Regions from separate parts of the Paenibacillus sp. D51F genome, predicted to be linked through region 1. Evidence: riboswitches for the same ligand, from Rfam matches in the RefSeq annotation. Region 1 holds a riboswitch; the other holds the start of a gene.
What was found. Region 1 has a riboswitch for glycine ahead of sdaAB (L-serine ammonia-lyase, iron-sulfur-dependent subunit beta). Riboswitches for the same ligand answer to the same signal wherever they lie in the genome.
Positions count from the first base shown of each region.

Region 2: it holds a riboswitch for glycine, as region 1 does, so the genes downstream of both, gcvT (glycine cleavage system aminomethyltransferase GcvT) here and sdaAB (L-serine ammonia-lyase, iron-sulfur-dependent subunit beta) in region 1, are expected to answer to the same signal.

Region 1 covers NZ_JBKFAO010000006.1:188,976-205,066, forward strand. Annotated here, with positions in the region: gene ACLBWT_RS13235 (hypothetical protein) at 49-291, opposite strand; gene clpP (ATP-dependent Clp endopeptidase proteolytic subunit ClpP) at 355-942, opposite strand; gene ACLBWT_RS13245 (RNA polymerase sigma factor) at 1,124-1,873, shown strand; glycine riboswitch at 3,366-3,466, shown strand; glycine riboswitch at 3,467-3,580, shown strand; gene sdaAB (L-serine ammonia-lyase, iron-sulfur-dependent subunit beta) at 3,672-4,397, shown strand; gene sdaAA (L-serine ammonia-lyase, iron-sulfur-dependent, subunit alpha) at 4,366-5,289, shown strand; gene ACLBWT_RS13260 (ABC transporter substrate-binding protein) at 5,490-6,746, shown strand; gene ACLBWT_RS13265 (carbohydrate ABC transporter permease) at 6,807-7,769, shown strand; gene ACLBWT_RS13270 (carbohydrate ABC transporter permease) at 7,766-8,593, shown strand; partial or broken gene ACLBWT_RS13275 (YrpD family protein) at 8,791-8,997, shown strand; gene ACLBWT_RS13280 (copper amine oxidase N-terminal domain-containing protein) at 9,245-9,724, shown strand; gene ACLBWT_RS13285 (hypothetical protein) at 10,328-10,540, opposite strand; gene ACLBWT_RS13290 (cell wall-binding repeat-containing protein) at 10,712-12,316, shown strand; gene ACLBWT_RS13295 (hypothetical protein) at 12,889-13,047, shown strand; gene ACLBWT_RS13300 (M4 family metallopeptidase) at 13,685-15,286, shown strand; partial or broken gene ACLBWT_RS13305 (MqnA/MqnD/SBP family protein) at 16,072-16,091, opposite strand, start outside.
Region 2 covers NZ_JBKFAO010000024.1:908-16,998, reverse strand. Annotated here, with positions in the region: gene ACLBWT_RS23140 (ABC transporter ATP-binding protein) at 1-1,133, opposite strand, end outside; gene ACLBWT_RS23135 (DUF4188 domain-containing protein) at 1,867-2,376, opposite strand; gene ACLBWT_RS23130 (TetR/AcrR family transcriptional regulator) at 2,521-3,057, opposite strand; gene ACLBWT_RS23125 (DHA2 family efflux MFS transporter permease subunit) at 3,232-4,701, opposite strand; gene gcvH (glycine cleavage system protein GcvH) at 5,029-5,418, opposite strand; glycine riboswitch at 5,586-5,685, shown strand; glycine riboswitch at 5,689-5,795, shown strand; gene gcvT (glycine cleavage system aminomethyltransferase GcvT) at 6,007-7,131, shown strand; gene gcvPA (aminomethyl-transferring glycine dehydrogenase subunit GcvPA) at 7,142-8,521, shown strand; gene gcvPB (aminomethyl-transferring glycine dehydrogenase subunit GcvPB) at 8,560-10,017, shown strand; gene ACLBWT_RS23100 (lipoate--protein ligase family protein) at 10,315-11,148, shown strand; gene ACLBWT_RS23095 (hypothetical protein) at 11,150-11,608, opposite strand; gene ACLBWT_RS23090 (hypothetical protein) at 11,738-11,863, opposite strand; gene ACLBWT_RS23085 (dipeptidase) at 12,159-13,514, shown strand; gene ACLBWT_RS23080 (YheC/YheD family endospore coat-associated protein) at 13,815-14,882, shown strand; gene ACLBWT_RS23075 (YheC/YheD family protein) at 14,885-15,655, opposite strand; tRNA gene ACLBWT_RS23070 (tRNA-Gly) at 15,980-16,053, opposite strand; tRNA gene ACLBWT_RS23065 (tRNA-Pro) at 16,069-16,091, opposite strand, start outside.

The DNA.
Region 1 (16,091 bases):
AAAAGCCCCGCCGCCCATCCAATGGATGAGCACGGGGCGCAAGTCAGGTCATGCAAACCCGACCTTAGACTTCTGGCGTTCCTTGAGGTTGACCGATACGGTGCGGATCGAGGAGACGGGAATATACAATTCCTGATACTCCGTCTTGTATTTCACGAACTTGTCGTCCACTTCTTCCAGAATGCCTTCCCCGATATGGGTTCCGTCGAGAAAATGAATCAGCACCTGCTTGCCTTTCAACTGCTCCAGCATAGCCATCACCTCTGCGGTTAAAGTTGGATTCCATTCCATTGTACACCTACCGGATGCCGGCTTGGCAAAGTATTGATAGCCGAGCCGGACGCTCTCCTGTTCTCAAGGCTGCATGCTCGTAATGATATGGTCCACGATTCCATATTCCTGCGCCTCTTCAGCGGAAAGGAACGTGTCGCGGTCCGTATCCCGCTCGATGCGCTCCAGCGGCTGGCCGGTACGCTCCGCCGCGATCCGGTTCATCTTGTCCCTCAGCTTCAGGATGCGCGTTGCGGAGATGGCGATGTCGCTGGCCTGGCCCTGCGCTCCTCCTGAAGGCTGATGGAGCATGACCTCGCTGTTCGGCAGCGCTCCCCGCTTGCCCTTTGTACCTGCGAGCAGGAGCCAGGCTGCCATGGAAAAGGCCGTTCCGGTGCAGAGCGTCCGGACGTCCGGCTTCACGAACTGCATCGTGTCGTAGATGGCGAGGCCGGCGCTCGTGGAGCCGCCCGGGCTGTTGATGTACATATGAATGTCCTTGTCGGGGTCATCGGCGGCCAGGAACAGCAGCTGCGCGATGATCGCGTTGGCCATATTGTCCTCGATCGCCGTGCCGACGAATACGATACGGTCTTTCAGCAGCCGGGAATAAATATCATAGGAGCGTTCCCCCTTGTTGGTCTGCTCCACGACATAAGGGATATGGGTCACAGGTCGTCATCCTCCTTCGCTGGATGGGTCGGAATGGTTTTGCCACTGGTAAACGGATGCGGGGAAGGAAAGGATACGGCTTGAACGCGGAAAAGAAATTCCCCTGTCTTGAGTATCCTTTTGGCAGGATCATTCGTTTACCGGTCAGAATATCTATGCGTATTGAAAGGGGATGCCGCCGATGGAGACGGGGCTGGAGCTGGAGGAAGAGCGCGCGGCGCTGAGAAGGTATTGCCTGGCGCTTACCCGCAGCGCCTGGGAAGCGGAGGATCTGGAGCAGTCGGCCTGGTGCAGGGCGCTGGCCGCCCCGATCTGGCGGGAGCATCCCAACCGCCAGGCGCTGCTGCTGCGCATCGCCCGGAACCTGTGGACGGACCATTTGCGCAGGGAAGCTCTCCGCCGCCGAACTTTGCCCGAGCTGGAGGAGGCGGGGGCCGTCCAGCCGGCGGCGAGCTGGGAGCTGGAGGAGCTGCTGCGCCCGCTGGAGCTCCGCCTGTCTCCGCTGCAGCTGTCGGTATGGCTGCTGCGCGAGGTCATGAACCGGTCGATCCGGGAGACGGCGGAGCTGCTTCTGACGACGGAAGGCGCGGTGAAAGCCGCCTTCCACCGAGCCCGGTGCGCGCTTGACTGCGTCAAGCGCGATCTGCAAGCAGGCGGCCTGAGGGAGCCGGCCGACGAAGCGCTCATGGCCCGGCTGCGCGGCCTGGCCGCCGCGGTGCGGACGGACGATGCGGCCGCCATCGCGGTGCTCGCCGAGCAGGACGTGCTGGAGCCGGCTGTGGCGGTCGGCATCATTGGCGCAAGCGCCCATGCCGCCGCAGCGCATCGGGGACCGCAGGCGATGCTTGCCGGAAGCGGGTTCTACGCCTCCGCCGGCGGCGGAGTGTTCGTCTCTGCCGGCGGCTGGGCGTCGTATGGCATGGCAGGCTGAGTCGTTCTTAGGTAATCGCCGAGTTCAACGAGCTATGGGACATAGTTCAGCTAGTTGTAGCCGCTGCATTTGCCGGATTGGGATAGCGACAAAAACCTTGATCGGGCTGAAAAAGCGGCCGGTAAAAAAGGCATAAGCACGCAGGAGGCTGGAACCTGAGGAGGTTTCGGCCTGTTCAGGCTGCATATAGGCTTTATTTAGATTTAGATTTAGATTTAGATTTAGATTTAGATTTAGATTTAGATTTAGATTTAGATTTAGATTTAGATTTAGATTTAGATTTAGATTTAAGCTTGGTCATGTCGTGGTCGTGGTCGTGGTCGTGGTCGATGTGAGGTCGAGGTCGAGGTGGTCGTGGTCTTGAGCGTGGTCGTGGTCGATGTGAGGTCGAGGTCGAGGTGGTCGTGGTCTTGAGAGTGGTTTTAGCTTAGGCTTGAGCCTCATGCAGGAACGCTCGCTTTGTGCGGTAAATTGTTGCTGAGGTGGGAATTCGGGTGTCATTAGACAACGTATCGGACATACGATCCGTTATTTAGGGATTTTCATCGATTTCGCCGAGTTATCGGACATACGATCCGCTATTTGGGGTAAAACAGTCCGTTTTGAGTGGTTATCTCAAAAATAAGGGATCTTATGTCCGTTAAATTTTTTTGAACGGAGATTTACGCTGAAATAGCGGATCGTATGTCCGATACGAGAGAAGTTTTGGTTTTGAATGACAGTCGGCACACCCCGGCACCATGCCCAGCATCGTAAACAATCTGCCCCGCCCCCCGGCACCATGCCCAGCATCGTAAACAATCTGCCCCGACCCCCGGCACCATGCCCAGCATCGTACAATCTGCCCCGACCCCCGACCCCCGACCCCCGGCACCATGCAGCCAGCATCGCCCAATCTGCCCCCCGACCTCCGGCACCATGCAGCCAGCATCTTACAATCTGTCCCGAACCCCGGCACCATGCAGCCAGCATCTTACAATCTGTCCCGAACCCCGGCACCATCCAGCCAGCTTCGTGCAATCTGCCCCGACCCCCGGCACCATGTCCAGCATCTTACAATCTGTCCCGAACCCCGGCACCATGCAGCCAGCATCATCTGCCCCGAGCCCCTGTACCATGCAGCCAGCATCGTACAATCTGCCCCGAGCCCCTGTACCATGCAGCCAGCATCGTACAATCTGCCCCGAACCCCGGCACCATGCAGCCAGCATCGCCCAATCTTCCCGCGAACCCCACCATGCAGCCAGCATCGCCCCAATCTCCCCTCGGCCAGATTCCAAGCAGCATGAATCACACAGCCGGCCCGCAGAGCCGGCCTCGTACGCCATGCACTCATAGCCCGTCCCGTGCAGCGCTATGACCGCCTTTTCGCGTATTCGCCGCCTCCAGTCATCCTGCCCGCGGACTGCGGGTTGAAGATGGCCGCGCTCCTGCATATAATGAGTGTAGATAACGTTTGCAATCTGACGAAATCCTTAATTGAATAGAGCGGATGAAGGCAGCGGGAGAGACTACCTGAACATAGGGCGGCGCCGAAGGAGTAAGCCCTGGGGACAGGGTGAATCTCTCAGGCAAAAGGACCTTTGCCGGACGCATCTCTGGAGAGAATTCCGTGGCCGCGCACAGGCGCGCGTGGAATCACCCAAGGGGAAACTCGCGAAGCGGGAAGCGAGGCAACTCTCAGGTACAAAGGACAGAGCGGAAGAATCGCTTGGAACGGGCGGCACGCCCTTCTTTCGGCGCATTCTTCTGCTCTGTCCCTTTTTTCGGCCTCTACAACAACTCAAGACGAAGGAGAATGGCTGTGCGGTTCAAAGACGTGTTTTCCATTATCGGTCCGGCCATGGTCGGACCTTCCAGCTCCCATACGGCGGGGGCGGCGCGAATCGGGCTTGCGGGGCGCAGGCTGCTGGGCGAAATGCCGCAGAAAGCGAAAATTTCCTTCTACGGCTCCTTCGCGGCCACCTATCAAGGACATGGCACGGATACAGCCGTCACAGGCGGACTCATGGGCTTTCATACGGATGACCCGCGCCTGCCCGATTCGGTGGAGCTGGCCGAGGAAGCGGGAATGGACCTGGTGTTCCAGGAGGGGAAAGGGCTGTTCCCCCATCCCAACACGGTCCGGCTCGATCTGACCGCTGCGGACGGAAGCCGCGAGCTGTCTCTGCTCGGCACTTCGATCGGTGGAGGCAATGTGGAGGTCGTGGAGGTGAACGGCTTCGCGGTGAAATTCAGCTGCTCGTACCCGACGCTGCTCATCCGGCACCGGGACCAGCCGGGCGTCATCGCGGCGCTCTCCGCGGCGCTGCAGGAGGAAGGGCTCAACATCGGCGGGCTGTCGCTCAGCCGCATGGAGCGCCAGGGGGAGGCGCTGGCCGTGGTGGAGCTGGACGCTCCGGTGCAAGCGGGTCTGATGGAGCGGATCGGCCGAATGCCGCATGTGCTTCAGACGGATTATATGGATTTGAACGATGACAGGGGGAACGACGATGAACTTCCGGACGCTGAAGGAACTGAGTGAGCGCTGCAGCGAAAGCGGCCTGAGCATCGGCCGTCTCATGCTGGAGCAGCAGTCGCGCGAATCGGGCCGCGAGCCCGAGGTGGAATTCACGGCGATGAAGGACTATTACGGCATCATGAAGGAAGCCGTCCATAACGGCCTGACGCGGGACACGACATCCCGCAGCGGCCTGACCGGGCTCGACGCCCAGCGGGTCGCGGCCTACAACGCGGCCGGGGAGCCTAGCCTCGGCGGCGATGCGGGGCGCGCCATGGCGTATGCGCTGGCCGTGTCGGAGGTGAATGCTTCCATGGGCCGCATCGTGGCGACGCCGACGGCAGGCTCCTGCGGCATTATCCCCGGCGTATTTGTCAGCACGCAGGAGCGCTTCGGCTGGAGCGAAGACGAGATGACCTACGGCCTGTTCGCGGCCGGGGCGATCGGTTATGTCATCGCGAACAACTCCTTCGTATCCGGAGCGGAGGGCGGCTGCCAGGCGGAGGTCGGCTCCGCGATCGGCATGGCCGCCGGAGCGCTTGCGGAGCTGCGCGGCGGCACGCCGGAGCAGGCTGTACACGCGGTCGGGCTCGCGCTGAAGAACTCGCTGGGCCTGATCTGCGATCCCGTCGGCGGGCTGGTGGAGATTCCGTGCATCGTGCGCAACGGCTTCGGCGCCGTCACGGCGCTTGCGGCTGCCGATATGGCGCTTGCCGGCGTGCGGAGCGTCATTCCTTCCGACGAGGTCGTGCAGGTGATGCTGGAGGTCGGCGCTGCGATGCCGGAGAAGCACCGAGAGACTGCGGGCGGCGGGCTGGCGCAGACACCGACCGGCAAGAAGCTCATGAGCGAGCTGCGCAAGAAAGGCCGCCCTCTGCGCAAAGCGGAGGATGAGGGCGGGAATACGGAAGGTTAGCAAAACGGAAGGCCCCTTGCCGGGGCCTTTTTTGATTACAAGCGTTGTTTTCTGATCTTTCCCAATCTTTTTCCGCTGCCTGTTTCAAATCCCTCTGAACGGTTTATAGGTATTAAATCCTTTTTCAGCTGGAATACCAGCGGGACAACCGAATAGAATGGTACCATCATGCGCTTCAACATGTCAGGAGGAATGCGGAAGTGGTCAAAACCAGAATGGTTGGCTTATGCATGCTGATTCTTGCCATGATCGCCGCGGGCTGCGGCAGCACCTCATCAACCGATAAAACGAAAACGCTTACACTCTGGTACTGGAACCGAAGCCTCGACGACGGCCTCATCAAGTCCGTCGAGCAGAAGTTCCCTGGCATCCGCATCAACGCGCAGAAAATCGGAGGCGACTTCAAGTCCAAGCTGAAAACGACGCTCGCCGCCGGCTCCGCAGGACCCGATATCGTCGCTTTCAACGATTGGGTGTCCGAGCTGTTCGTCAGCTCCGACCGCTTCTACGATCTGTACGACCTCGGAGCCAAGGAGATCGAGCCGGATTTCCTCGACTGGAAATGGAATTTCGGCGTCACGCCGGAAGGGACGATGATCGCCCTGCCGATCGATACGGGGCCGACCGCTCTGTTCTATCGGGCCGATCTGTTCCAGGAAGCCGGCCTACCGTCGGATCCGGAGGACGTGCACAAGCAGCTTGGAACGTGGGAGAGCTATCTCGACGCAGGCAAGAAGCTTCAGGATCATTTTGCCGGCAAGGTCAAGATGCTCGACAACGTCAACAATGTCTACACCCAGGTCAATGCCCAATCCGACCGCATCTATTTCTCCAAGGAAGACGAATTCATCGGCGATACGCCTGACTCCTCGATGAAGAACGCCTGGAACCTGGCCGTCAAGGCCGCCCAATTGAAGCTGGCTGGAAATGCAAACGCCTTCACGAGCGAATGGAGCGCGGCCATGAACAACAGCAGCATCGCGTCCTTCGTCGGGGCCGTCTGGATGAAAGAGGTTCTGGAGGAGGCCGCGCCGGATACGAGCGGCAAATGGAGAGTCGCCCGGGCTCCGGGCGGAGACGGCAACAACGGCGGCTCCTTCCTCGCCATCATGAAGACGAGCAAATACCCGCAAGAGGCCTTCGAAGTCATCCGCTATCTTCAAAATCCCGACAATCAGATTCAGTCCTATAAAAATCTCAATCTGTTCCCTTCCGCCGCCAAAGCGCTGGACGATCCCGTCATGAAGGAGAAGGAGCCCTTCTTCGGCAATCAGGCGACCGGCGAGATCTTCTCGGAATCCGCGCGGAACGTGAAGCCGGCCTACTTCGGTGGCAAGTATTCGAATGTGAACGGAATCGTCGGCCGCGAGCTGACCTCCGTCGCCCTGCAGGGCAAAAACCCCGACAAAGCCTGGAAAGACGCGATAAGCCGGATCAAAAAAGAGCTGCTGCGCTGACGCGAAAGTCGCTGCCCGCTGTGCATTCCTAAGATCAATGGCTGACAGGAGGTCACCCCAATGGGCAATCCCATGCTGAACGCGGAGCCTGCCCGCGCTCCCGTACCCCCGCGCATCAAAGGCAGCTTGGCTTCGAGACTTTGGAGGCATCGGAAGGAATACCTGGCCATATCGCCTTTTTACATCTTGTTCGCCATTTTCGGCTTGTTCCCGATCGCATTCTCCATGTACCTGTCCTTCCAGAAGTGGGATGGAATCGGAAGGATGAGCTACAACGGAGTGAACAATTACCGCTTCATGCTGACGGATCCCGAATTCTGGAAGGCGGTCGGCAACACGCTGCTCATCTGGATCTACTCGACGATTCCGATGTTGTTCATCGCGCTGGCCGTCGCGTTCCTGCTCAATTCCTCGTTCGTCCGGTTCCGGACCTTCTACCGGATCGGCTATTTCCTGCCGAACGTCACCTCGCTGGTGGCGGTGGCGATCGTGTTCGGCACGATTTTTTCCAACAACTACGGGCTGCTCAACTATGTGCTGAACTTGCTGGGCCTGAATTCGATCGAGTGGCTGAACAAAACCTGGGGCATCCAGCTCGCGGTGTCCGTCATGGTCATCTGGCGCTGGGCGGGCTACAACGCGATCATCTATCTGGCGGGCTTGCAAAGCATCCCGAGCGTTCTCTATGAAGCCGCCAAAATCGACGGGGCCTCGACGATCCAATCCTTTTTCCGGATTACGATCCCGAACCTGAGGCCGATCATCCTCTTCACGCTGATCACCTCGACCATCGGAGGCATGCAGATCTTCACCGAGCCGCAGGTGCTCGCGGGCAATGACGGAGGGGTCAGCGGCGGCGGCCTCACGATCGTGCTGTATCTCTACCGCGAAGCGTTCATCCATAACTACTTCGGCTTCGGCGCGGCCGTCGGCTGGGGGATGTTCGTCCTGATCGCGCTATTCTCGATCGTGAACTGGCTGTTCGTCCAAGGCGGGCCTACCCGCGGGCAGGGGGTGAAGTGATGGCGACGAGAACCAAATCGATCCTGCTCCATATCGGCCTCGCCATCGGGCTGCTGATTTCGATCTTCCCGTTCTATTGGCTGCTCGTCATGGCGACGCGCACGACATCGGATATTTACAGCTTCCCGCCGAAGCTGTGGTTCGGCACCCAACTGCTCGACAATATCGGCCGGGTGTTCGACAACGTCGATTTCTTAGGAGCATTCTGGAATACGTTGTTCGTCGCCTCCGCCTGCACCTTGCTCGTGCTGTTCTTCGATTCGCTGGCGGGATTCACGTTCGCCAAGTTCGATTTCCCGGGCAAAAAGATGCTGTTCGTCCTGCTGCTGGCGACCATGATGGCGCCGTCCCAGCTGTCGCTCGTGCCTTCCTTCGTCATCATGGCCAAATTCGGCTGGGTCGGCACGTTCAAGGCGCTGATCATCCCGGGAATGGCCAATGCGTTCGGGATCTTCTGGATCCGGCAGTACGCCCAGGAATCGGTGCCGTCCGAGCTGCTGGATGCCGGCCGCATCGACGGCTGCGGCTTTCTACGTCTCTATTGGAACGTAGCCCTGCCGATTTTGCGACCCGCGCTTTCCTTCCTCGGCGCCTTTACCTTCATCGGAGCGTGGAACGACTACCTGTGGCCGCTGATCATCCTGACCGACGAGCGCAAATATACGCTGCAGGTGGCGTTGGCGTCGCTGAACGGGATCTACGTGACGGATTATTCGATGGTCATCGCCGGAACATTGCTTGCCGTCATTCCCCTTATCATCCTGTTCCTGTTCATCAGCAAGCAGTTCATCTCGGATATCGCAGCAGGCGCGATCAAGAGCTGACGCTTTCCTGACGAAGGGCATGGATGTATAAGTCGAGCCGATTGGCGCAAAAGGTCAAACGAAGCAAGCTGGCGCCGGTGAGCCTCCAAGCGTCAGCTTGCTTCTTTGCGTTTGGCCTGAACATATGGAATCCGGGACTATAGATTCAGAACGGACTAGCTGTTTACTCCTGAAAATCGGATAGAACGGCTTACAACGTTAATTTTGATTCGTCATACAGCCAGGTTCAGTATCGGAATGGATATGAGCCAGGCGCCAGCATCAACTACTACACCTATTACAATGCCAGCGGATACGTCCGCATGAAACTTACGGGCACTGCGCTTTGCGCCGATCTTAATTGCAATAATTCAACATCGACAATGCTTACGACAATCATGCAGACGGACCAAGCGGTTAATTAGAGCGCCGTCAACAACTACAAGCTCGTGACAAGCCTCGTTACAAGCGCCACTTCCGGCAATAACGTTGGAGTGTTTTCCAGCATCAAAGTCGGCACGACTTCCGTCCCGTCTGCCAACTTCTCCGCACCTCTGGTGGATCATGCGACGATTTCTCGGGATGCGAACAATACGGTGAGAATTGCTTGTGATTGACAAAGCAACTTTTCGAAGCGATCGCGTCTAATTATTTGAGAATATGATCCTTATCATGAAAGGGATGAGAAAATTGTCTCGTCGAATACAAGTACTCTTTCTGGCATTGATCGTCGGACTGTCTGTTTTTGGGGCCGGATTGGCAGGAGCTGCTAAAGCTCCGTCAAACAACGATGGAATCAATCGTCCAACGATTGTCATCAACGGCAAGGTTTCCGAGTTGAAGGCCGTAATCCCGCCAAGCGGATCGACTATGGTTCCGTTCCGTTCCTTATTTGAAGCCCTTGACCTGAATGCCGAGTTCGACAATAACACCAAAACGGTGACAGCCAAGAACGATACGACAACCGTTACCTTGACCGCCGGTAAAATGACCGGGACGATCAACGGCAAGGAAATCAAGCTCATTCAAAGTCCGGAACTATCACGTGATGATGATTTGATGTATGTCAATCTGCGATTCATCGCCGAAGCATTTGGCGGAGTCGTCGGTTTTGACAAGAGCACGCTTACGGTAACCATTGATTTTAATTGAGATAACCTTGGGAAAAGGGACCCTTCCCGGTCATCAGGCACGGGCAGGTCCCTTTTCCTGTCGCAATAGTGCGGCCCGGGGGGCGATGTTGCTGAGGCGCGTTGCTTCGGTTTGAGCTCCGTTCAGCCCTCGCGCTGTTGTTGCTCCCGACGGCCTCTTTCTATCGCTTCGTCCAGCTTTCGCTGCCGATGGCGAGCAAGAGCATGTTGGTCATGGATTCTGCAACTCCCATTTCATTAACGCCCTCAAGGGCGAGTTTTATCATTTGAAACAGCTGCAGATGTAGCTCTACAGGCTTATGCAGATGCCGAGGTGCCGAGGTGCAGCAGGCGCAGTGGAGCTGGAAAGATCTCCATGCCGTTTGACAGATGGTGCGCTTTGGAGGCGGTCTTTCAATCGCGCCGCTCTGAATTATTTGTATGAACGATACCAGAAAAAAGAGGATACCCGCCGGGGTATCCTCTTTTTCCTTTTTATTTTTTGCATATTTTAAACCTGTAATAACTCTCAGGAGCGTCAGAAAGACAGGAGGGTTGTTGAATTCTCTCCTCCCGTCTGCCAGGACGATGAAATTCCCCTCGCTGTCAAGGAGGGCGAAACGGGTTACTTGCGCAGCTCGAAAAACTCGCAGCCGCTGCGGGAGTGATAGGCCAGGTCGGCGACGCCGGACTGGATGACGACCGTGCGCTCGTCGAAGCGGACAATGCAGCTGCCGGATTCGATCATCTGGTCGTCGCGGAAGACGCGCACCCGAATGCTCTTGTCGAGCGCTTCCTGGAAGTCGGCATCGGTATGAAGCGGGCGTATGTGGGCCATGGCGGGAAGCTCCTTTGTCATAAGGTCGTGGACAGTCATTGAAAGCCATTATAGCACAAGCGCACAGCGCCCGGTCGCTGTCTGGAGGATGGATAGTCGGGCAGGTTTGGGGATGGGCGGCGGAGGAAACGATGATACGGAGATGGATCGGCGGAAGGGGGACTGAGGGCAATGGATAAGGGTCGGAGAGCGGATGGGATTCAAGGCAGCGAACGGGAAAGGAAGGGAGGGATCGAATTCGGCAAACCCCGAATCATAGCCCGCTTCGGGCATGTCCGTCAGGCAGCTTTGTTCGGGCTTATGCTTCTGTCCGCAGCGATGCTGGAGGGCTGCTTCTCCCATTCCGCTCTGCAGCAGCCTATAAGGACGGTGATGTCGGATGTGACGGGCGGAAGTCGGCAGGCAGACATTCCGATGCTGAAGCCGGAGACGCTGTCGCAGGCTGTTGAGAGAGGCAATGCAGGCGGGGATCGCAATCCTGAGGGCGGAGCGGCAGCTGGTTCGGCAGCCGGATCGCCAGGGAGCGATGCATCCGGGAAGCTTCCCGCGAACCCTGCTGCAGCCCCTTCGCCGTCTGCAATTCCATCGGAGTCTGCAGCTCCAGGCGAAGCCGACGCTTTTCGCGACAGCGCTCCCGAGGCGCTGGCCGTCCGTTCGTCCGAAGCGGCCATGCAAGCGGCTCCATGGATCGCTACGGCCCATACGACGCGGATAAATGCCGCCGATCCGTATGAAGCGGCTGTCCTGGCATCGCGAATGGCATGGCCGTCAACGGAAGGCGAGGAACGTCTGGGCGGGGTCGTAATCGTTCCCAGAGGGGACTGGATTGCAGCCGTGCTGGGAGCGGGCTTGATCGACGATGCCGCGGACGGTCCGCTGCTGTACGCAGATGCAGACGGGATTCCGGAGGCGACATTGCAGGAGCTTAAGCGTCTGCGGCCGATTGGCGCAGCCGAGAATGGAGGCGTGCAGGCCATACTGGTCGGGGCGCTGGGACCGCAGGTTCAGCGGCAGGCGGAGAAGCTCGGCCTGCGCGTCGAACGGATCGCAGCCCGCGGAGCCGCTGATCTGGCCCGCGCCGTGGACGCTTACGAAGCCGCGCAATTAGGCGAATATCCGGCTGATGTCCTCGTCGGATCTGGGGACGAGGAAGCCCGGCTGTACACGGCGCCCGCCGTGAGCCTGATCGCCAGCGGCGCAGAGCCGCTGCTGCTCGTCAGCCGCGCCGGCGTTCCGCTGGAGACGGCGCAGGCTCTGGAGCTGCGCGGGGGCAAAGCGCGCATCCACCTGATCGCGCCAGAGTCTATTGTGCCGTCCGAAGTAGCCGAAGCATTGGCTGAATACGGCCAAGTCACCCGTATTTCGGGCGAGGATCATTTTGCCCAATCGGTGGCTATGGCCCGGTACGGGGAAATTGCCCGGACAGGTGCAGAAGGAAGCGAGGCCGGGATATCGCGAAGCGTTTCGCTCGTGAGCTCGGAGTCGCCGTCGCTAGCTCCTGTCGCAGCGCTGCTGTCCCGAGCGGGCATGTCCGCTCCTCTCCTATGGACGGAGAAGGAGGCTATGCCGGAGACGGTCCTAGCTTATGTGAAATCGCGGCTGACAGAGGGACAGGATTCCTTGGCCTCCTTTCGCCATGCTTGGCTGATCGGAGAGCTTGGCAGCTTATCCATGCAGGCGCAAGGGGAAGTCGACGCGGTCGTTCAACGAGCCGCGGTTCCCGGGCTCGGGAAGGGTGAAGCGGCCGGAAGTTCGGGGGGCGGGCAGCGGGAGTAGGGACAGGAGGAATTGCAGAGGGATTTGAATAGGGAATGGAACAGAGATCGGAATAAGAATAAGAATAGGGATAGTAATAGGGATAGGAATAGGGATAGGAATTGGGATAGGGATTGGAATTGGAATATAGATCGGGATATATCGGAGCAGAGATCGGAAGATAGTCGGAGCAGAGAAGGAATATAGTCGGAGCAGAGAAGGAATATAGTCGGAACAGAGAAGGAATATAGTCGGAACAGATAACGGAACAGAGAACGGAGCCGAGTCGAAGGAGGAATAGGAGCAGTTAAGGAGCCGAGCAGGCTTCCCTGCCAAGAGGCTGGGGCTTTAAAGCATCATGGTGAGGCAATAGCAACGGACGAATTTGGATTCGCGATTAAGCGAGTCTTTTTGTCGTGTGAAAAGGTTATCAAGGACAATTAATATAGGATCAAAGTTTTCATTAAGCGTTAAACTATAATTTCAAAAGTTTAAATTATGCATGAAATGGAATGGGAATCACCCTCTTGCAATTTTGAATATTTGTGAAGAAAAAGAAACTTATGTAAGGTTTAATGGAGGGAGGGATAGACATGAGCAAGGATCAAGAGCTTGAAGAGGACGCCTTTACCGATGGAAGGAGCGCCGGGAAGGAAGAGCGGCAGAAGCTGGGTTTTCCGCATCGGAATCGGAATCGCCATCCTTGTGGTTTTACTCTTCATTTTAGGGGTCGTTCAGTTTATTTCCAGTAAAGACGCGGGTACGCCTCAACAGCAGGATGGCAAGGCCAGAGCCGGTCAAGGGGCAGGGACAATATTGGGGCCGACGGCTCGGCCGTACTGAAGGGACTGGAAGCAGGCATCGATTATTTCGGTATCAGCCGCAAAGAGGATGTTCGCTGACCGTTGCTTTTATAGGGACAAAGAATCTCTGTTCTGAAGGCGGAGGACAAGAAAGAAGGATGATGGAGTGAAGCCTGGACTCTCAGGTTTCTTGATGGTTTCCTTGTGGACGAGGGAAAAGAATAAGACCAACGACAAACACAAGGAGCTTAAGGCCTCATTCCCGATTAAATGAATCCGAACTGATTTTTCATAATCGGATCTGGGGAACCAGTTTCTCAGATTGAAATCGGGACCTAAAGCTTGGATTGCCGCGAAGAATCGATTTCTAATCGTACTAAAGAATCATTTCTTCTTTTGATTATTTTTCCATATTTACCGAATAGATTACGGTGTGGTACATTCATTGCCACCACCGCTAATCTATTTTTTTTCGTCAAAAGGCGGTTGTGAATATTCATACATAGAGCGGAGGCGATAGGTAACATTTATTTTCTGGATTTCTTTTTGGTTTTAAAAAAATTTATGACTGGAGTGAATTTGTGTAATGAAAAAAATGATTCCTACTCTGCTTGGTGCCGTATTGCTGCTCTCTTCCGCTTCCGCTGTTGCTGCTGAAACTCCAAGCCTCGGGACGGCCGGAACTCCCGACGTTAGCGTCGTGAACAATCAGCTCGTGACTCAATTCATCGACGCTGCCAAGGATGCCAAGATTGTGCCGGGCTCTTCCGAGGATAAGATCTGGGCTTTCCTGGAAGGCCAGCAAGCAAAGCTGGGCGTACCCGCAGCGGATGTGAAAACCTCGTTCCTGATTCAGAAGAAGGAAGTGGATCCAACTTCGGGCGTCGAGCATTTCCGCCTGCAGCAATATGTGAATGGCATCCCGGTATATGGCGGTGACCAAACCATTCACATCGACAAGGCCGGCCAGGTTACTTCGTTCGTTGGTGCCGTTCTGCCGGCTCAGAATCAAATCACGGCAAAATCCAGCGTACCAGCCATAAGCGCATCCGATGCTCTGGCTATCGCGGCGAAGGAAGCCAGTTCCCGCATCGGCGAGCTGGGAGCGCAGGAGAAGACTCCGTCGGCTCAGCTGTACGTCTATCCGGAAGGCAACGGGTCCCGTCTCGTCTACCAGACGGAAGTGAATGTGCTTGAGCCGCAGCCGCTGCGCACCCGCTACCTCATCGATGCAGCCGACGGCCATATCGTGCAGCAGTACGATCTGATCGAGACAGCCACCGGTTCGGGCAAGGGCGTGCTCGGCGACAGCAAGACATTCCAGACGACCCTTTCCGGCAGCACGTACCAGCTGAAAGACACCACTCGCGGCAACGGCATCTATACCTACACGGCCAGCAATCGGACCACGATTCCGGGCACTCTGCTGACGGACGCCGACAACGCATGGACGGATGGAGCCGCCGTCGATGCCCATACTTATGCAGGAAAAGTATATGATTTCTACAAAACGAAGTTCGGACGCAACAGCCTCGACGGCAACGGCCTGCTGATCCGTTCCTCGGTCCACTACAGCAGCAGGTACAACAATGCTTTCTGGAACGGCACCCAGATCGTATTCGGCGACGGCGACGGCTCGACGTTCATTCCGCTGTCGGGCGATCTCGACGTTGTCGGCCATGAGCTGTCCCATGGAGTCATCGAGTACACGTCCAATCTCCAGTACCTCAATGAATCCGGCGCGCTGAACGAGTCCTATGCCGACGTCCTCGGCAACTCGATTCAGGCGAAAAACTGGCTTATCGGCGACGATGTCTATACGCCTGGCATCGCCGGCGACGCTCTCCGTTCCATGTCCAACCCGACGCTGTACGGCCAGCCGGACAACTATGCAAACCGCTACACGGGATCTTCCGACAACGGCGGCGTTCATACGAACAGCGGCATCACGAACAAAGCGTTCTACCTGCTCGCCCAAGGCGGCACCCAGAACGGCGTTTCCGTCACGGGCATCGGCCGCGACGCAGCCGTGAACATTTTCTACAACACCGTGGCCTATTACCTTACTTCCACTTCCAACTTCGCCGCGGCGAAGAACGCCTCGATCCAGGCGGCCAAAGACCTGTACGGAACGAGCTCCTCTTATGTCACCTCGGTGACCAATGCATTCAAGGCCGTAGGCCTGTAAGGCGGAGGATGGGTCTGTAAGCAGAAGATAGGTCTGTAAGGTGAAAGATAGGTCTGAAAGAACGGAGCAGCCGGGTTGCCGGCTGCTCTTTTTATTTGGGCAGGGACGAGTATTGTTGGCTGGGGGTAGCCATATTTACTCTCTTTCTTAGGCACATTCTTAGTTATCCTATTTTACCTACTTCGTCTTTCTATGCAGTTATATAGGAAGAACGCGGTTAGTCGAATGGAATTGGAGAGATGGAGGCGGCATCGATCGACAATGGAATTGGGGAGACGAGCGGAGCGGTACAAATGAACGGTGGAAATTGGAAAAGAGCGGGCATTAAGTGGGGATAGGAGAAGTGGACATGAATAGGCAGTTAAACTAGCAGAGGAAGTGGGCATCATGGAAATGGGCATTAGAAAAATACTGGGTGGCGGTTGGTCCTGCAAAATGGCGGGTTGTCCGCACTATCGGACATCAGATCCGCTATTTCGTTCAAAATGTCATATTCAAACGTTTAGCGGACATCAGATCCGTTATTTGTGAACAATTATCGGAATAGTAGTTAGTCGAAGAGAAATAACGGAACGTATGGCCGATAGCAAGCAGAATAGCTCAAATTTCGTGAAATAGCGGAACGTATGTCCGATAGCGAACAGAATGGCTCGAATTTCGAGAAATAGCGGAACGTATGTCCGATAGTTAGACGCCTGACCTGAAATGGGCCAGCCGGGAAAACCGGCTGGCCTGAATCAAGTCCGATGCAGTCCGATAGCGGCTCCGCGAGCCTGTGCCGGACATTATTTCCGCAGCAAAGCCA
Region 2 (16,091 bases), on a different contig from region 1:
GTTTTGCCGCTTCCCGTGCGCCCGACGATGCCCAGCGTCCCGCCGCGAGGCAGCCGGAAGCTGACATTCGAGAGGTTATCCTCCTTGGAGGAAGGATAGCGGAATGTGACGTCGGAAAACATGATTTCGCCCGGCTGCTCCACTTGTACGAGCTCGCCTTTGTCCTCGACGTCCGCAGGCGTGTGCAGCGTTTCCTCCACGCGGTCGAGCGAGGCGCTGCCGCGCTGCATGACGTTGATCAGCTCGCCGATGGCGAACATCGGCCAGATCAGCATGCCGAGGAAGATGTTGAAGGAAATGAGATCGCCAAGCGTGATTTCACCCTGGAATACGAGTACTCCGCCATAAACCAGGCCGATAATGTAGCTCAGTCCGACCAGGATCTTGTTCACCGGCTCGAACAGCGCGTCGACGCGAGCGACCGCGATGTTGCGGCGGAGCACTTCGTTCGTCTTGGCATGGAACCGGTCCCGGTCCGCTTCCTCCTGCACATAGGCGCGGACGACGCGTACGCCGGATACGGATTCAAGCACTTCGTCATTGAGCTCCCCGAAGGCGTCCTGCGCCTTGATGAAGCGGTCATGGATCATGCGGCCGAAGACAGCCATCAGCAGCGCGATGATCGGCAGCGGCAGCAGAGCTGCCAGCGTCAGCTTCCAGCTGATCAGGAATATCATCATGCCGAGCAGCGTCAGCATCCACACCGTGGAATCCACCAGCGTCAGTATGCCGAAGCCGGCCGTCATCGAAATCGCCCACAGATCGTTCGTCGAGCGGGCCATGAGGTCTCCCGTCCGGTTGCGCTCGTAGAAAGTCGGGGTCATTCTCATGAACTGGCCCATCAGCTTGCCCCGAAGCAGCCGCTCCAGCACGTTGGCTCCGCCGAACAGGCGGGACATCCAGCCGTACGTGATGAGATAGCTGGATACCGTGATGGCCAGCCAGCCTGCCACGATCCAGTAAAAAGTAGAATCCGCAAGCCTTCCCTGGCTGATTCCATCAATGGTGTAACCGAGCAGACGCGGAGGAATCACCTCCAGAAAGCCGACGAAGATCAACAAGCCGACAGCCAGAGAGTAGCGCCGCCACTCCATCTTGAAATACCAGCCCAGCTTGCCTATTACACTAAACATTGGACACCTCCCCAATCCTTTGAGCCGTTACGGCTGCTTGAGGTTCGAGCCGCTATGCGCTCTTTCCCGCGCTGCCTGAACAGGCTCTGTCATTTTCTCTCTCCAGCGTGATGCAAAGTGCCCGATGCCCATTAAAAAAGGCGCGCCGCCTGTAAGCGGTGCGCCCTGCATTTCGCCGACGGATGCCCGCAGGCAAGGAGATAGGGAATCCTTGCCGCGGCGGCCATTCCGGTCGCGGAACGTATAGAGGCGCACGATTACAGGAACGTAACCGTGCGCCTGATGATTAACGGATCATCAGCGAGGCATCGGATTACGCTTGGTGCGAGCATCGTCAGGTTTGATCATTGCTAGTGCCATGCTTCGCATCCGTAATCCTCCTCGAAGGGCGTTCAGCCCCATCCTTTTGCTCCGGTCCATACCCGAACCGAAGAGCACTTTGCCAATGTATCATCGCCCCGCCAAAAAAGTCAATGGACTGGAGCCGGTTAGTTTGACTATAGGCGATTTCAACCTGCGCTCACATCGCCGGCGTACAGATCGCCGGAAGGACTGCGCTCATTGTTGGATGCGTTTGCCTGCGTCCGTCGAGCCTTCCTCCGCTGGGGTCGGCCTTCTTCCTCAATCATCATCCTTCCTCTTGCGGGATGACTATATCTTTGAAAATAGCGGTCGGCCGGGCAAGCGCTGGGCCCATTCCAGCACCGGCCGCAGAAATTTCCCCCTTCCCCCTTCAGGCATGAGGGTTGGGCGGGGACGGCACGGCTGGAGCAGAATCCCCGCCCATTCTGCGGCGCGACGTCTCCTTGCGGCCGGTTGCGGGGACATGCCTGCCCGCTTTGGCGAGTCCCATGACCGGCATGTTTCCGTAGACCGCCTCATGGTTTCCGGGCTGGATCACATACGTTTCATGGAAGATGCCGACCGACCCGTCCGTTCCAACGGAACGGTTGAACTTCTTCCATGCCTCCAGATGAATGCCGCCCCGCGCATATCGCTCCAGCTGTTCGTAGGATCTCCAGTACTGCAGCAGCACAGGGCCGCGCGCGCCCAAGTACATCTCATGGCTGATGAAGCCCGTATCCGCATTGGCGTACAGCTCCCGCAACATCGGCCCCATCGAGCGGACTACCGGCAGCCACTTGCGCACGGCCAGCAGCTTGTTGATCCTCATCCCGATGACGAACACAACGAACGGGCCATCCATTTCCGCAGTAAACCTTCCTGATATCGCTTTAGCCATTCCTTTCACTCTCCTTTTATTTATCAGTCAATAAATTATCAGGGATAAAAAGAACCGCTGGTTAAGCGGCGCTCCTCATTCCCGGAAACAACTCGTTGAACTCTTCTTCCATGCTCAATCAGCTTCGAAGGCAGCGGCCAAGCTTCAGCAATCCAAGCTCTCCTCCCAAGGCAGCAGCTGTTTCAGTCCTGTCAGCTCGGACAGGGCGATGGCTAGCCCGAGACCGATGAACTGGGTCGCGCGGAAGCCCGGGAACTCCAGGCCTGCCCGTTCAAAACGGACCTTCAAGCTCGCATGAATGACGGCAAACTCTTCCCGTACATATTGGCGGATGCCCGGCTCCGGTATGGAGTGGGCCGTCATGCAGAGCAGCACTTCGCTGCGGAAGCCTCCCTCCAGCAGCTCCTGGAACGCATGGCCCATCGCCTGCTCGAGCTCGCCGGGAGGCGCCTGAACCGCCTCGAACGCTCCGCGGATCTGCTGTGCCGCCCTCTGCAGGACGGACATGTAGAGAGCTTCCTTCGTCCGGAAAAAATGAAAGACGTACGGCTGGGTAACGCCGACCGCGGAAGCCACATCCGCCGTCGTTGTTTTGTAATACCCTTTCTCGGCAAACAGCGCGGCGGCAGCGCTCAAAATCTGCTCCTTGCGTCCTGCCGCCTGTTCCTCTCTCGGTGTCATGAGTTACTTTACCTTCCCTGTTCTGTACAATTTATTGATCAATAAATAAGATATCCTCTTCCTGCAAATCTGTCAATCCATCCAGCCAAAAAAAATCCTCCGCTCCAAGGAACGCAGGATAACACTCGCGCGTCTACGCGCGAGGTGCATGGCATGCCGGGCGTGTCGGTGGGCTCAATGTCCGGCGTGATGGACTTGCTCCTGCTTCTCGACTTTCACCCGCTTGATGAACAAGGAACAAACGAAACCTAACACGGCAAAGATCATGACGAACAGAAAAGCATTTTGAACTCCCTGGGTCATGGCCGCAGGAACGGTCGACAGATCGGCGGGCGAATGCTTGCCGTCCGCATAATAAGCCTTGCTGCCCGCCGTCATGATGCTGATGGCGAGCGCCGTGCCGATCGCACCCGCAACCTGCTGCAAGGTGTTCATGATCGCTGTTCCGTCCGGATAGAGCTCCCGCGGCAGCTGGTTCAGCCCGTTGGTCTGGGCCGGCATCATGATCATGGATATGCCGATCATCAGAAGGCTGTGCAGGAGGATGATCTCGCCCTTGGACGTGCCCGTATTGATGCCCGTCAGCAGCCAAAGCACGACGAACACAAGCACCAAGCCCGGCAATACGAGCCAGCGCGGACCGTATTTATCGAACAGCCTGCCCATGACCGGAGACATGATGCCGTTGATCAGTCCGCCGGGAAGCAGCAGCAGTCCCGCCGCGAGCGGCAGCAGGCCGATGCCGGCCTGCAAATACAAAGGCAGCAGAATGACGGTGGAAAGAATGATCATCATCCCGATGAAGATCATCAGCGTGCCGAGCGTGAACATCGGGAAGCGGAATGCCCGCAGATTCATCATCGGCTGCTTCATCCGCAGCTGGCGGACGGTGAACAGGATCAAGGCGACGATGCCGACGGCGATGCCGATAATGACTTTCGGGCTGCTCCAGCCATGGTCGCCTTCTCCTGCGCTGCTGAAGCCGTAGACTATGCCTCCGAAGCCGAGGCTGGAGAGCAGGATCGAGAAGATGTCAATGCGCGGACGGGCAAGCTCGGAGACGTTTTTCATGAACATCAGGCCGAACAGAAGCGCGACGACCAGAAGCGGCAGCGCCGTCCAGAAAATCGTTCTCCAGCTGGCATACTCGAGGAACAGGCCGGCTATGGCAGGCCCGACCGCTGGCGCGAACATGATGACAAGCCCCATCATGCCCATTGCCGCTCCCCGCTTGTGCGGCGGGAATATAACCAGTACCGTATTGAACATCAGCGGAATGAGCAGGCCGGTGCCGACCGCCTGGACAAGCCTTGCAATGAACAGGAAAGCGAAGCTCGGCGCGCTCGCCGCGATCAGCGTGCCGGCAATCGAGAATACGAGCGATGCGGTGAACAGCTGGCGCGTCGTGAACCATTGGAGCAGCAGACCCGAGATCGGTACGAGAATCGCGAGCACAAGCAGAAACCCGGTCGTAAGCCACTGAATCGTGGCAGGCTCGACCTTGAACGTGCTCATCAGCTCATTCAGCGCGATATTGAGTGCCGTTTCGCTGAACATGCCGATGAATCCGGCAAGCAGCAGAGCGGTCATGATCGGAACAACCTTGAAGGAATTTCCTTCTTGAGGAGCAGCGGCTGCTCCCATTGTTTTTTCCATTCTGATTTCCCTCCTGGGACAGGTTCTCCCCGTCATTTATCTCTTTTAGTTTCCGACCCCTCCATCGGTTCCATTCACAAGCACAGGCTTGAATTCCTCCACGAGTCGGAACGGCCGGATGTCCTTGTTCGTCATCGCGAGAATGACGGCTCCGAATGAGAACGATCGGTCTAGTCTTGAAACCACAAAAAAGGCATCCGGTCAACGGACCGGATGCCTGTAGTCAATCATTACCGAGCCGCGCATGGGAAAATGGACATCCGCAAGCGGCAAAAGGAGAGCGCGGCAACGCGCCCTCCTCCGCTGCATGGGAGCCTAGTCCGCCAGCTTGGCGTAAGCTTCCGCGTCCAGCAGCGCCGCTACCGCCGCCTTGGCGTCGGCGCCCGTGTCGATCTCGATCATCCAGCCGCCGGCAAAAGGATCGGTGTTGACGAGCTCCGGCGAGTCGCCCAGCTCTTCGTTGACGCGGACGACCGTTCCGCTGACGGGGGAGTACAGGTCGGACACCGTTTTGACGGACTCGATGGTCCCGAGGGGCTGTCCCGCTTCAACGCTGTCTCCAGCCTGCGGCAGCTCGACGAACACGATGTCACCGAGCTGATGCTGGGCATGGTCCGTAATGCCGATCCGAACAATCGTCTCTCCTGCCGCTTCCGCCCACTCATGCTCCTCCGTATAGCCCAATCCTGCGCGAATCTCACTCACTGGACGCTCATCCTTTCCCATCATGGCCTGGTTTGGCAATCTATGCGCAAAGCGTAAACGATGACGGGCGCTGTGTCAACATAACTCACTCGGCATGTCTTTTAAGCTGAAATTCTGTTGACACAGGGTCGTCCCATCTGTAAAACTGGTTGTAACTGAATATGCGGATGAACGCAACGGGAGAGATCGCCGGTACATGAAGCGGCGCCGAAGGAGTAACCCTGCCCGGCAGGGGAATCTCTCAGGCAGAAGGACCTTTGCGGGACGCGCCTCTGGAGAGAACGGAAGCTTGCGGCCCCGCCGCTTCGCCGACGTCACCCAAGGGGAAACCTGCGGAGACGAATGCGCAGGGTAACTCTCAGGTACCAAGGACAGAGCATGGATGACACGTTAAGCATGGCTGCGAATTTTTTTGCAGCCGGCGCAAGCGTTGTTTTTCCTGCGCTGTCCTTTTTGCTTTTCTCCCTCTCATTAGTGCGCCAAGGAGGGCTTCTCCATCAGTCGGGCGTTGAATGCTTGCAAGGGGAAGATGAACAATCAGCGAACAGGCTTTACTTTCGAGTACGAGCATACAAAGGGAGGACTACCATGGCCAATCTGCGCACGACCCCGCTCCATTCCCTCTACAAGGAATACGGCGAAGCCCGCTGCATCGACTTCGGCGGCTGGGATCTGCCGGTTCAGTTCACCGGCATTCTGAAAGAGCATGAGGCTGTCCGCCAGCGTGCCGGGCTGTTCGATGTGTCCCATATGGGCGAGTTCCTCGTCACCGGCCAGTTCGCCGGCGATTTCCTGCAGCGCGTGACGACGAACGACGTGTCCAAGCTGAAAGACGGCTCCGCCCAATACACGCTCATGTGCTATCCGGACGGAGGCGTCGTCGACGATCTGCTCGTCTACCGGATCAGCGAGGACCAGTACATGCTCGTCGTCAACGCTTCCAACATCGGCAAGGATCTCGATTGGCTGCGGGAGCATCTGATCGGGGACGTGACGGTGGAGGACCGCTCCGACGATACGGCGCTGATCGCTCTGCAGGGTCCCCTTGCAGGAGAAATACTGGACCGCTGCACAGATACCGGCTGGAGCGGGCTGAAGCCGTTCGAGTTCCTGCCGAAGGCGGCCGTATGCGGCGTCGAGCTGCTGCTCTCCCGCACCGGCTACACCGGAGAGGACGGCTTCGAGCTGTACGCGCCGGCCGCCGACGCCGCCAAGCTGTGGCGCGCGCTGATGGAAGCCGGCGCTCCGCTCGGCCTCGAGGCCGCCGGTCTCGGCGCGCGCGATACGCTGCGCTTCGAGGCGAGGCTGCCGCTGTACGGCCAGGAGCTGTCTGCGGATATATCCCCTCTGGAAGCCGGACTCGGATTTTTCGTGAAGCTGGATGCAGGCGACTTCATCGGCCGCGACGCGCTCGCTGCGCAGAAGGAAGCCGGGGTGCCCCGCAAGCTTGTCGGCATCGAGCTGCTGGAGCGAGGCATCCCGCGCTCCCATTACCAGGTCTACGCCGGAGAGCAGCTGATCGGCGAGGTGACATCGGGCACCCAGTCGCCGACGCTGAAGCGCAATCTCGGACTCGCGCTGCTCCAGGCCGAGCATGCCGCGGTCGGCACCGAGGTGGAGGTCGACATCCGCGGCAAGCGGTTGAAGGCAGCTGTCGTCAAAACCCCTTTCTACAAACGAAACGCGGCATCGCCCGCATCAGCCAAGGAGTGACAAACCCTTAATGACGACCCAGCATCGCTACATCCCCATGACCGAGCAGGACCAGCAGGAAATGCTGCAGACGATCGGCGCGGCCACCCTGGAAGACCTGTTCCGCGATATTCCGCAATCGATCCGCTACAAGGGCACGCTGCCGATGTCGGGCGCGCTCGACGAATGGGCTCTCCTCCGCCATCTGAAGGAGCTGGCCGGCCGCAACGCCGATCATGAAACGACGACGAGCTTCCTTGGCGCCGGTCTCTACGACCACCATATTCCCGTCGTCATCAACCATATGATCTCCCGCTCGGAATTCTATACGGCTTATACTCCTTATCAGCCGGAAATCAGCCAAGGCGAGCTGCAGGCGATCTTCGAGTTCCAGTCCTACATCTGCGAGCTGACCGGCATGGCTGTCGCCAACGCCAGCATGTACGACGGCGCGACCGCCTTGTCCGAGGCGGCGGCTCTTGCCTCCGCCCATACCCGCCGCAAGCGCATCGTCGTCTCCAGCGCCGTGCATCCAGAGGCGCGCGAGATTTTGCGCACAAGCGCCCACGGCCTCGGGCTTGAGCTCGTTGAAGTCGGGTTCCAAGGCGGCGTCACCGACCTGGAAGCGCTCCGCTCCGCCGTCGCTGGCGGCGAGACTGCCGCGGTGCTCGTGCAGTCGCCGAACTTCTTCGGCTGCATCGAGGATCTCGCGGCGATCGAGCCGATCATCCACGAAGCCAAAGGGCTGCTCGTCGTGAGCAGCAATCCGCTCTCGCTCGGCTTGCTGGAATCCCCCGGCGCGCTAGGCGCCGACATCGTCGTCGGCGATGCCCAGCCGCTCGGCATCCCTTCCTCCCTCGGGGGACCGACCTGCGGGTTTTTCTCTGTGGCCGAGCCGCTCATGCGCCGCATGCCGGGACGCATCGTCGGCCAGACCAAGGATCTCGACGGCAAGCGCGGCTTCGTGCTGACGCTGCAAGCCCGCGAGCAGCATATCCGCCGCGAGAAGGCGACATCCAACATCTGCTCGAACCAGGCGCTGCTCGCCCTGTGCGCTTCCATCTATCTCAGCGTGATGGGCAAGCAGGGCATCCGCGAAGCCGCCGAGCTCAATATCCGCAAATCGCATTACGCCTCCAAGACGCTTGGTTCGGTGGAAGGAATCGGTCTGCCGTTCGGCTCCGCTCCTTTCTTCAATGAATTCGTGGTCTCTCTGCCGGAAGGCGTATCGGCCAAGGAGCTGAACAGCAAGCTGCTCGCCGAGGGCTTCCTCGGCGGCTTCGATCTCGGCTCCGCTTACCCGGAGCTGGAGGGCCATAGGCTCGTCGCCGTAACCGAGAAGCGCACGAAGGAAGAGATCGACGCATTCGCCGCCGCGCTTGGCGGCCTGACGAAGGAGGCGCGCGCATGAGCAGCCATGAACAACTGAAGAGCGCCGGAATCATCGATGTGAAACCGGAGAAAGCGCTCATTTTCGAGATGAGCCGTGAAGGCCGCAAAGCCTATTCCCTTCCTGTCTGCGACGTGCCGGATGAGGAAGGGCTCGAGGATCTGATCCCTTCCTCCCTGCTCCGCAAGCAGCCGGCTTCCCTGCCGGAAGTGTACGAGGTGGACGTCATCCGCCATTATACCGAGCTGTCCCGCCGCAACTTCGGCGTCGACAACGGCTTCTACCCGCTCGGTTCCTGCACGATGAAATACAATCCGAAAATCAACGAGGATGCGGCGCGGCTGAACGGCTTCGCCCGCATCCATCCTTACCAGCCGGAAGAGAGCATCCAAGGCGCGCTGGAGCTGTTGTACGTGCTGCAAAACGATCTTGCCGCGCTTACCGGCATGGATGCCGTTACGCTGCAGCCTGCTGCCGGAGCCCACGGCGAGTGGACCGGCCTCATGATGATCCGCGCCTATCACGAGAGCCGCGGCGAGAAGCGCACGAAGGTCATCGTGCCGGACTCCTCGCACGGCACCAACCCGGCCAGCGCCACGACGGCCGGCCTGGATACGATCACGATCAAGTCCAATGAGCGCGGACTTGTCGATCTCGACGCGCTGCGAGCTGCAGTCGGCCCTGATACAGCCGCCCTCATGCTCACGAACCCGAGCACGCTCGGCCTGTTCGAGGAGCAGATCGTCGAGATCGCCGCCATCGTGCATGAAGCCGGCGGCCTGCTCTACTACGACGGAGCGAACTCCAACGCCATCATGGGCATTACTCGCCCGGGCGACATGGGCTTCGACGTCGTGCATCTCAACCTGCACAAAACCATGAGCACGCCGCATGGCGGCGGCGGTCCCGGAGCTGGTCCTGTCGGCGTAAAAGCCCATCTGACTCCGTTCCTTCCGAAGCCGGTCGTCGGCAAGCGCGATGACGGCAGCTACTTCTTCGACTTCGACCGTCCCGCTTCCATCGGCCGCGTCAAATCGTACTACGGCAACTTCGGCATATTGGTCCGCGCTTACACGTATATCCGCACCTACGGTCCGGAAGGGCTGCGACGCGTCTCGGAATGCGCCGTACTGAACGCCAACTACATGATGGCGCGCCTCTCGGAAGCCTATGAGATTCCGTACCCTGGCGTCTGCAAGCATGAGTTCGTCATGTCCGGCCGCGGACTCAAGGAATACGGCGTGCGCACGCTCGACGTCGCCAAGCGGCTGCTCGACTTCGGCTATCACCCGCCGACCATCTACTTCCCGCTCAACGTCGAGGAATGCATCATGATCGAGCCGACGGAGACCGAGAGCAAGGAAACTCTCGACGCCTTCATCGACACGATGATCCGCATCGCCCGCGAAGCGAAGGAAACGCCGGAGCTCGTGCAGAACGCTCCTTATACGACCGTCGTGCGGCGGCTGGACGAAACCCAGGCTGCCCGCAAGCCGGTGCTGAACTGCTCCTGCTAGAAGGCCTGGATACAAAAAAAGCTTTTCCCGGCACTGCCCGGGAAAAGCTTTTTTACATGGCTGCGCATGTCTGGCTCTACCTGCTTGAACCTGTGATGTCCAGCATCTCGATAAGAACGGACGGCCAATCATCCGGGTGGAACTCATGTCCGGCTCCTTCAACATAGTTGATCAGGTGCTGTTCCCGCCTTCAGATTCGTCGCCAGACATAACGGGCAACTCTTCATGAAGGAGATAGGACGAATATGTTAAAGTGTATGGAAACGATCCGGTTGTTAAGGAAGGAAAAAGATTGCCATGATACAAAAAATTTATCCCGGCCTGCTTTTGCTTGACCGCATGGATGATTGGGCGGAGCCGGACGTGCTCCACTCCTTTGCATTGGACGAGCTGCTCTGCCGCCAGACCGGTCTCGACGGCGTCCCCGTTCTTCATCTTTGGCGCCACCCTTCGGGCTTCGTCATGGGACCGCGCGACAGCCGGCTGCCGGAGGCCGCGCTTGCCTCCAAGGAACTTGAGCGCCTCGGGCTTTCAGTCGCTGTCCGCAACTCCGGCGGGGCAGCCGTGCCTCTTGATCCCGGAGTCGTGAATATTTCCCTTATCCTGCCTCTTCAAGGCAGCGCCTCGGTCCGGTTCAACGATGATTTCCAGCTGATGTACGAGCTGATTGCCGCCGCGCTGGATGGCTTCGGGGCCCGTGTCGACAAAGGTGAAATCTCGGGAGCCTACTGTCCCGGAGACTACGATCTCAGCATTGATGGCCTCAAGTTCTGCGGCATCGCGCAGCGCAGGCTCGCCCGCTCCTACATCATACAAGCTTTCGTCAATGCCGGAGGCTCGGGAGCCGAGCGCGGCCGCCTCGTACGTCAGTTCTACGATACTGCCGCCGGCAGCTCGGACACCAATCTCAGTTATCCGCTTGTGGAGGCCGGCACGATGGCAAGCTTGGAAGAGCTGGTCGACGGCCTTTGGCCGGATCCGGCCCGCCTGTTCGCCGAAGCCGCCGCAGATGCTGCCTTTGGCAGCGGCAGCCATGCCATCTTCCCTTCCGTCCGCATGCCGGCGAACTCCACCATCCGCGAGCTGGCGCATTCGCTGCGCAGCCGTTATCCGATCGGCCGTCGGCCGTAACTCAGAGGCTTTTCCCGCCACGAATGACATAAAGGGCGGGAGAAGCCTTTTCACGATTCGGCATAACCGAATCGTATAAGCCGGAATTGACAACTGCATAGTGCCGATCAGGAGAATCGCCATCTTTATGCGGCCATTTCTTGTCAAAGCTCTTCAGTTGCTCGCCTATTTGAGCAAGCAGGTGGGCATTGGCAGCAGGTACGGCAGCCGGGTGGTCCGACGTCTTTCGATTGCTCTCGTATTCATGGTCCGACGTCATTCGATTGCTCTCGTACTCATGGTCCGACGCCTTTCGATTGCTCTCGTATTCATGGCCGGACGCTTTTCGATCGCTTTTAGTTTCGTTGCTCCATGCCTTTCTATGGCTTTCCGATTCGTGGCTCCACTCCTTTCGATCCCTTTCCGATTCTTGACCCCATTCCATGGTTGGGGCGGCATAATAATTCCAATCGTTTATCATAAGTCACCTGATTTCCTGATTTGATTTTGCTAATTAAGCGCACAAAAAAAGCCACGGACTCCGAGTCCGTGACTTCATCAATGGGCCGTGCGGGCAGCTCCGTCCTACAAGCCATGCCGCCGCATCGTCCTACTCATGGTCCGTGGAGACCTCCGGGAATGACGCTTCCCGGTACGTGACATATTCAGTTGGTGCATCGTTCCTGCCCGCAGCATTGCTAGCTGCCGTCATCGCCATTCCGTTCATGACCGTCATCTCCATCAGCCTCCCTTCAATTTGCTTTCTGTGGTCATTGTATGGCGCTCAAGCCTGTCCCGTCAATCCATATGGACGGTAGAAAATGCTTTAGGCTTTTTTAGCCTGCTTTTTTAGCCTGCTTTTTTAGCCTGCTTTTTTAACTTAACGGGGAACGGCCGTACTCCCCGAACATTAGCTGCGGCAATGATCATACGGAGGTTTATTCCCTGCACCTGCTCAGGTTATAATAGAATCACACGGCTTTCATGCCGATGCTGTCCGTGACGCTACGGATTCCAGGAGGTACATATCGATGTCCTATTCCGAATATTTCGCTTCACGCCGGGAAGAACAGCTGGAGGAATTGAAGCAGTGGCTTCGCATTCCGAGCATCTCGGCTCTATCCGAGCATAAGCAAGACATCCAGTCCGCAGCCGCTTGGCTGGCCGACACGCTCAAGCGCGCAGGACTCGAAAATATCGAGATCATGCCGACGGCGGGCAATCCCGTCGTCTATGCCGATTACCTGCATGCCCCAGGCAAACCGACGATTCTGGTCTACGGCCATTACGACGTCCAGCCGGTCGATCCGCTGAACCTGTGGACGAGTCCTCCGTTCGAGCCGGAGATCCGCGGAGACAAGCTGTACGGCCGCGGCACGACCGACGACAAAGGCCAGACGTTCATCCATATCAAAGCGATCGAAGCGATACTCAAGCAGGAAGGCACGCTTCCAGTCAACGTCAAGCTTTGCATTGAAGGCGAAGAAGAGATCGGAAGCATCAACCTGCCTCCATTCCTCGAGACCCACAAGGAAAAGCTCGCATGCGACGCCGTTCTCGTATCCGATACCTCCCTGCTGGAGCGGGGACGCCCTGCCATCTGTACCGGCCTTCGCGGCCTTGCCGGCATGGAGCTGACCGTATCGACGGCCAACACGGATCTTCATTCCGGCTCCTACGGCGGCGCGGTACCGAATGCCCTGCACGCGCTCGTCTCGCTGCTGGACTCCCTGCATGACGAGAAAGGCAAGGTCGCCGTGGAAGGCTTCTACGAAGGCGTTCCGGAGCTGTCCGCTCTCATGCGGGAAGAATTCGCCAAGCAAGGCCTGGATGAGAACAAGGTTCGTGAAGGACTCGGCCTGGACGCTCTGTACGGCGAAGAAGGCTATTCGTTCGTGGAACGTGTCGGCGCCCGTCCTACGCTGGAACTTAACGGCGTGTACGGCGGCTTCCAGGGCGAAGGCAGCAAAACGGTCATCCCCAAAGTCGCCCATGCGAAGATTACTTGCCGCCTTGTAGGCAAGCAGGATCCGCAGCTGACGATGGACCGCATCGAGAAGCACCTGAACGCGCATATCCAACCAGGCGCGCGCTTCGAGCTCAAGCGGAGCGAGGGTGCCTTCGCCTTCAACATCGATCCTTCCCATCCGATTCTGCAGACGGCTGCGGACGCTTACGGAGCGGTGTACGGAACCCGTGCCCTGTTCACCAAGGACGGCGGCTCCATTCCGATCATGGCAGCCTTCTCCCGCGTTCTCGAATCCCCGGTCGTACTGATGGGCTTCGGACTGGACGACGAGAACCTCCATGCTCCGAACGAGCATTTCAACCTGGAAAACTTCGACAAAGGCCTGCTGACGGTCGTCGAATTCCTGAAAACCGTATAAAATGACAACAAGCCTGCCCATCGTCAAGATGGACAGGCTCTTTTTAATTTTGGACAGGATATAGACTTTCTCCACCATCCCATCTATAGGCTTTTCTCGTTGCGGAGTTCATGTCGTATAAGTAAAAGCATGTTCCCGCGCTTCAAAGAAGGCAAATGGCAGGCTTATCCTTTTTTTTATCCAACAATCCCTTTGAGCACCAATTGTCCATAGCGTAAGCACCTGCGCATGAATAAGCTAAAACAATTCAATATCTGCTTATCCAAAACCCGGGAGGCCCTTATGCTTAATATAGGAGTTATGGCAAGAAGGAAAGGGAAATCCTTTTTTGAATCCGGCTATTTCCGACATTTGCATGAAGAAGGAGAGAAGCTCGGTTTAAACGTCTACTTTTTCGGACATGAGGATGTTCATGTAACCAAACGTCTCGTAGACGGGTATGTACCGGAAAGAAATGGAGGATGGGTAAAAAAGCCGTTTCCATGGCCGGATATCGTCATCGACCGTTACCGCAGCGGATGGACGCCATCCTTCAAGAAGCTCCGTAACAGCGGACTGCTTCGCATCGCCAATCCAAAATTTACGACCAAGAACAGGGCAACGAAGCTCTTTTTGGATACGAAAAGCATGAGGAAATGGATTCCGGAAACGAGACCTTACCATGCATCTACGTTTAAAGAGATGATTAAAACTCACCCTATACTCTATTTGAAACCTGCAAATGGAACCGGCGGGGCTGGTGTCGTCCAAATAAGAAAGAGGGATTACGGCATCTCCGCCCAGTTCCGTACTCGGGCTATGAAAATTGGGAAGAACAGGTTCCCGACGATTGAGAAAGCCGCAGCCGCCATGAACCGTTGGGTAAAGAAGGAGAATATCCGTGGAGGAACATTTCTGCTGCAGCAAGGGCTTGATCTGGAGCTGGCTCAAGGCCGGTGGGCGGACATTCGGCTATTTATTCAAAAGAACGGTTCCGGCAATTGGGAAGTGACAGGAATCGGGGTACGTCAAGCGGCGGAGGGAAGTCCAAATACCAATTTGATCGCCAAGGGAAATAAAGGTTATCCGTTCCAATCCTTTATGGCAAAGCATTTCGGGGAAGAAAAAACGCGCCAAATCCGGCTTGAATGCGAAGAGCTCGCTCATGAAACAGTACGGGTTATCGAAAACCGCTTCGGAAGCATGATGGAATTCGGGATGGACATCGGAATCGATCGAAGCGGGAACGTGTGGCTGCTCGAAGTCAACCCGAAGCCCTGCAAAGATATCATGTGGAAAATCGGCGAGTACCAAAATTACCTCAAAGCGGTGCGCCGGCCCCTTCAATATGCCAAATACCTGGCAGACAATACGAGCGGCACACCGTAGGCTTAGTCATTCGCTTTCTTGATTCTCCTTTTGCTTCGGGCTAAGCGATACTCGGAGACGGTTTGTTTGATCAGCTTGAAATAAGTTCTGTCCTTCAGCCTGCTGAATAAAGCATGGGACGGGTAATCGAAATTCACTTCGATAAGCCATAGCCTCCCAGAGCGATCGGCTGCAAAATCGATCCCGATCTGATAGGAATATTTATATCTGTCAAATCGCCGGCAAATTCGCTGACTGCTGAGCACAAGCTGATCCTTGAACCGTTTCCTCTCTTCCTCATTCCAATTGAAGGCCTGTTTCAGCACATCATCCATAGCTCTTACACGGCCTCCCCGGCTCATGTTTGTTACGATGCTCCCGTCAGGGGCTACTTTTGCGAGCATTCCGCAATAACGCCACTGGTCCGATGCGTCCCGAATCATCATGACCCGAATGTCGAATGGCCTCCCGCCTATCCTCGCCAAGGGGATCGTCTTCTGCAAAACATGCTGTTTCTCTCCCGTATGGCTTCGTATGGCGTTATACAACGCTCCCGCATTCCCGTACCGCCGGATTCCGCCTTTCACAACCACGAATGAATAGACACTTCCATTTTTCCATGCCTTTATGATTCCTTTTCCCTTATGCTCCATGTTGGGTTTGATATAGACGCTGCCGTACTGTTCGAGAAACCGTTCAAATGTAGTCCTGTTGAACAGCACGGTGGGAGGCAGCAGCTTTTTGATTTGCTGATCCTTGGCGTAGAATTGATGCAGGCCCCATTTTCCCGGCATTTGAAATCTTCTCCCCTCATCAACGATTGCATTGCAGTTTATGCATGCGCTAATGCAAGTGGAAGGTTGTTTTCAAGGCAAGTAGGGAAATTGACATCTGGAAATAATGATCAGCTTTCGTCCTGAATTCAGCCTCATTGCTGCAGCACTTTGGAGAATTCACGGCTAAATTCGGATAGTTATGGCAAGAGTTGTCGGATGTGCCCCAAATATCTGAATGGCAATGAACCGACTGTACAGGACAGCCAGCAATTCGGCTTTGCAAACCTAGCTGAAAATGCAAAAAATCCCCGCCTTTCGGCAGGGATGTCTCGATCATATGTATGGAGCGGGTGATGGGAATCGAACCCACGCTATCAGCTTGGAAGGCTGAAGTTCTACCATTGAACTACACCCGCGGAGAAGATAAAAAATGGTCGGGATGACACGATTTGAA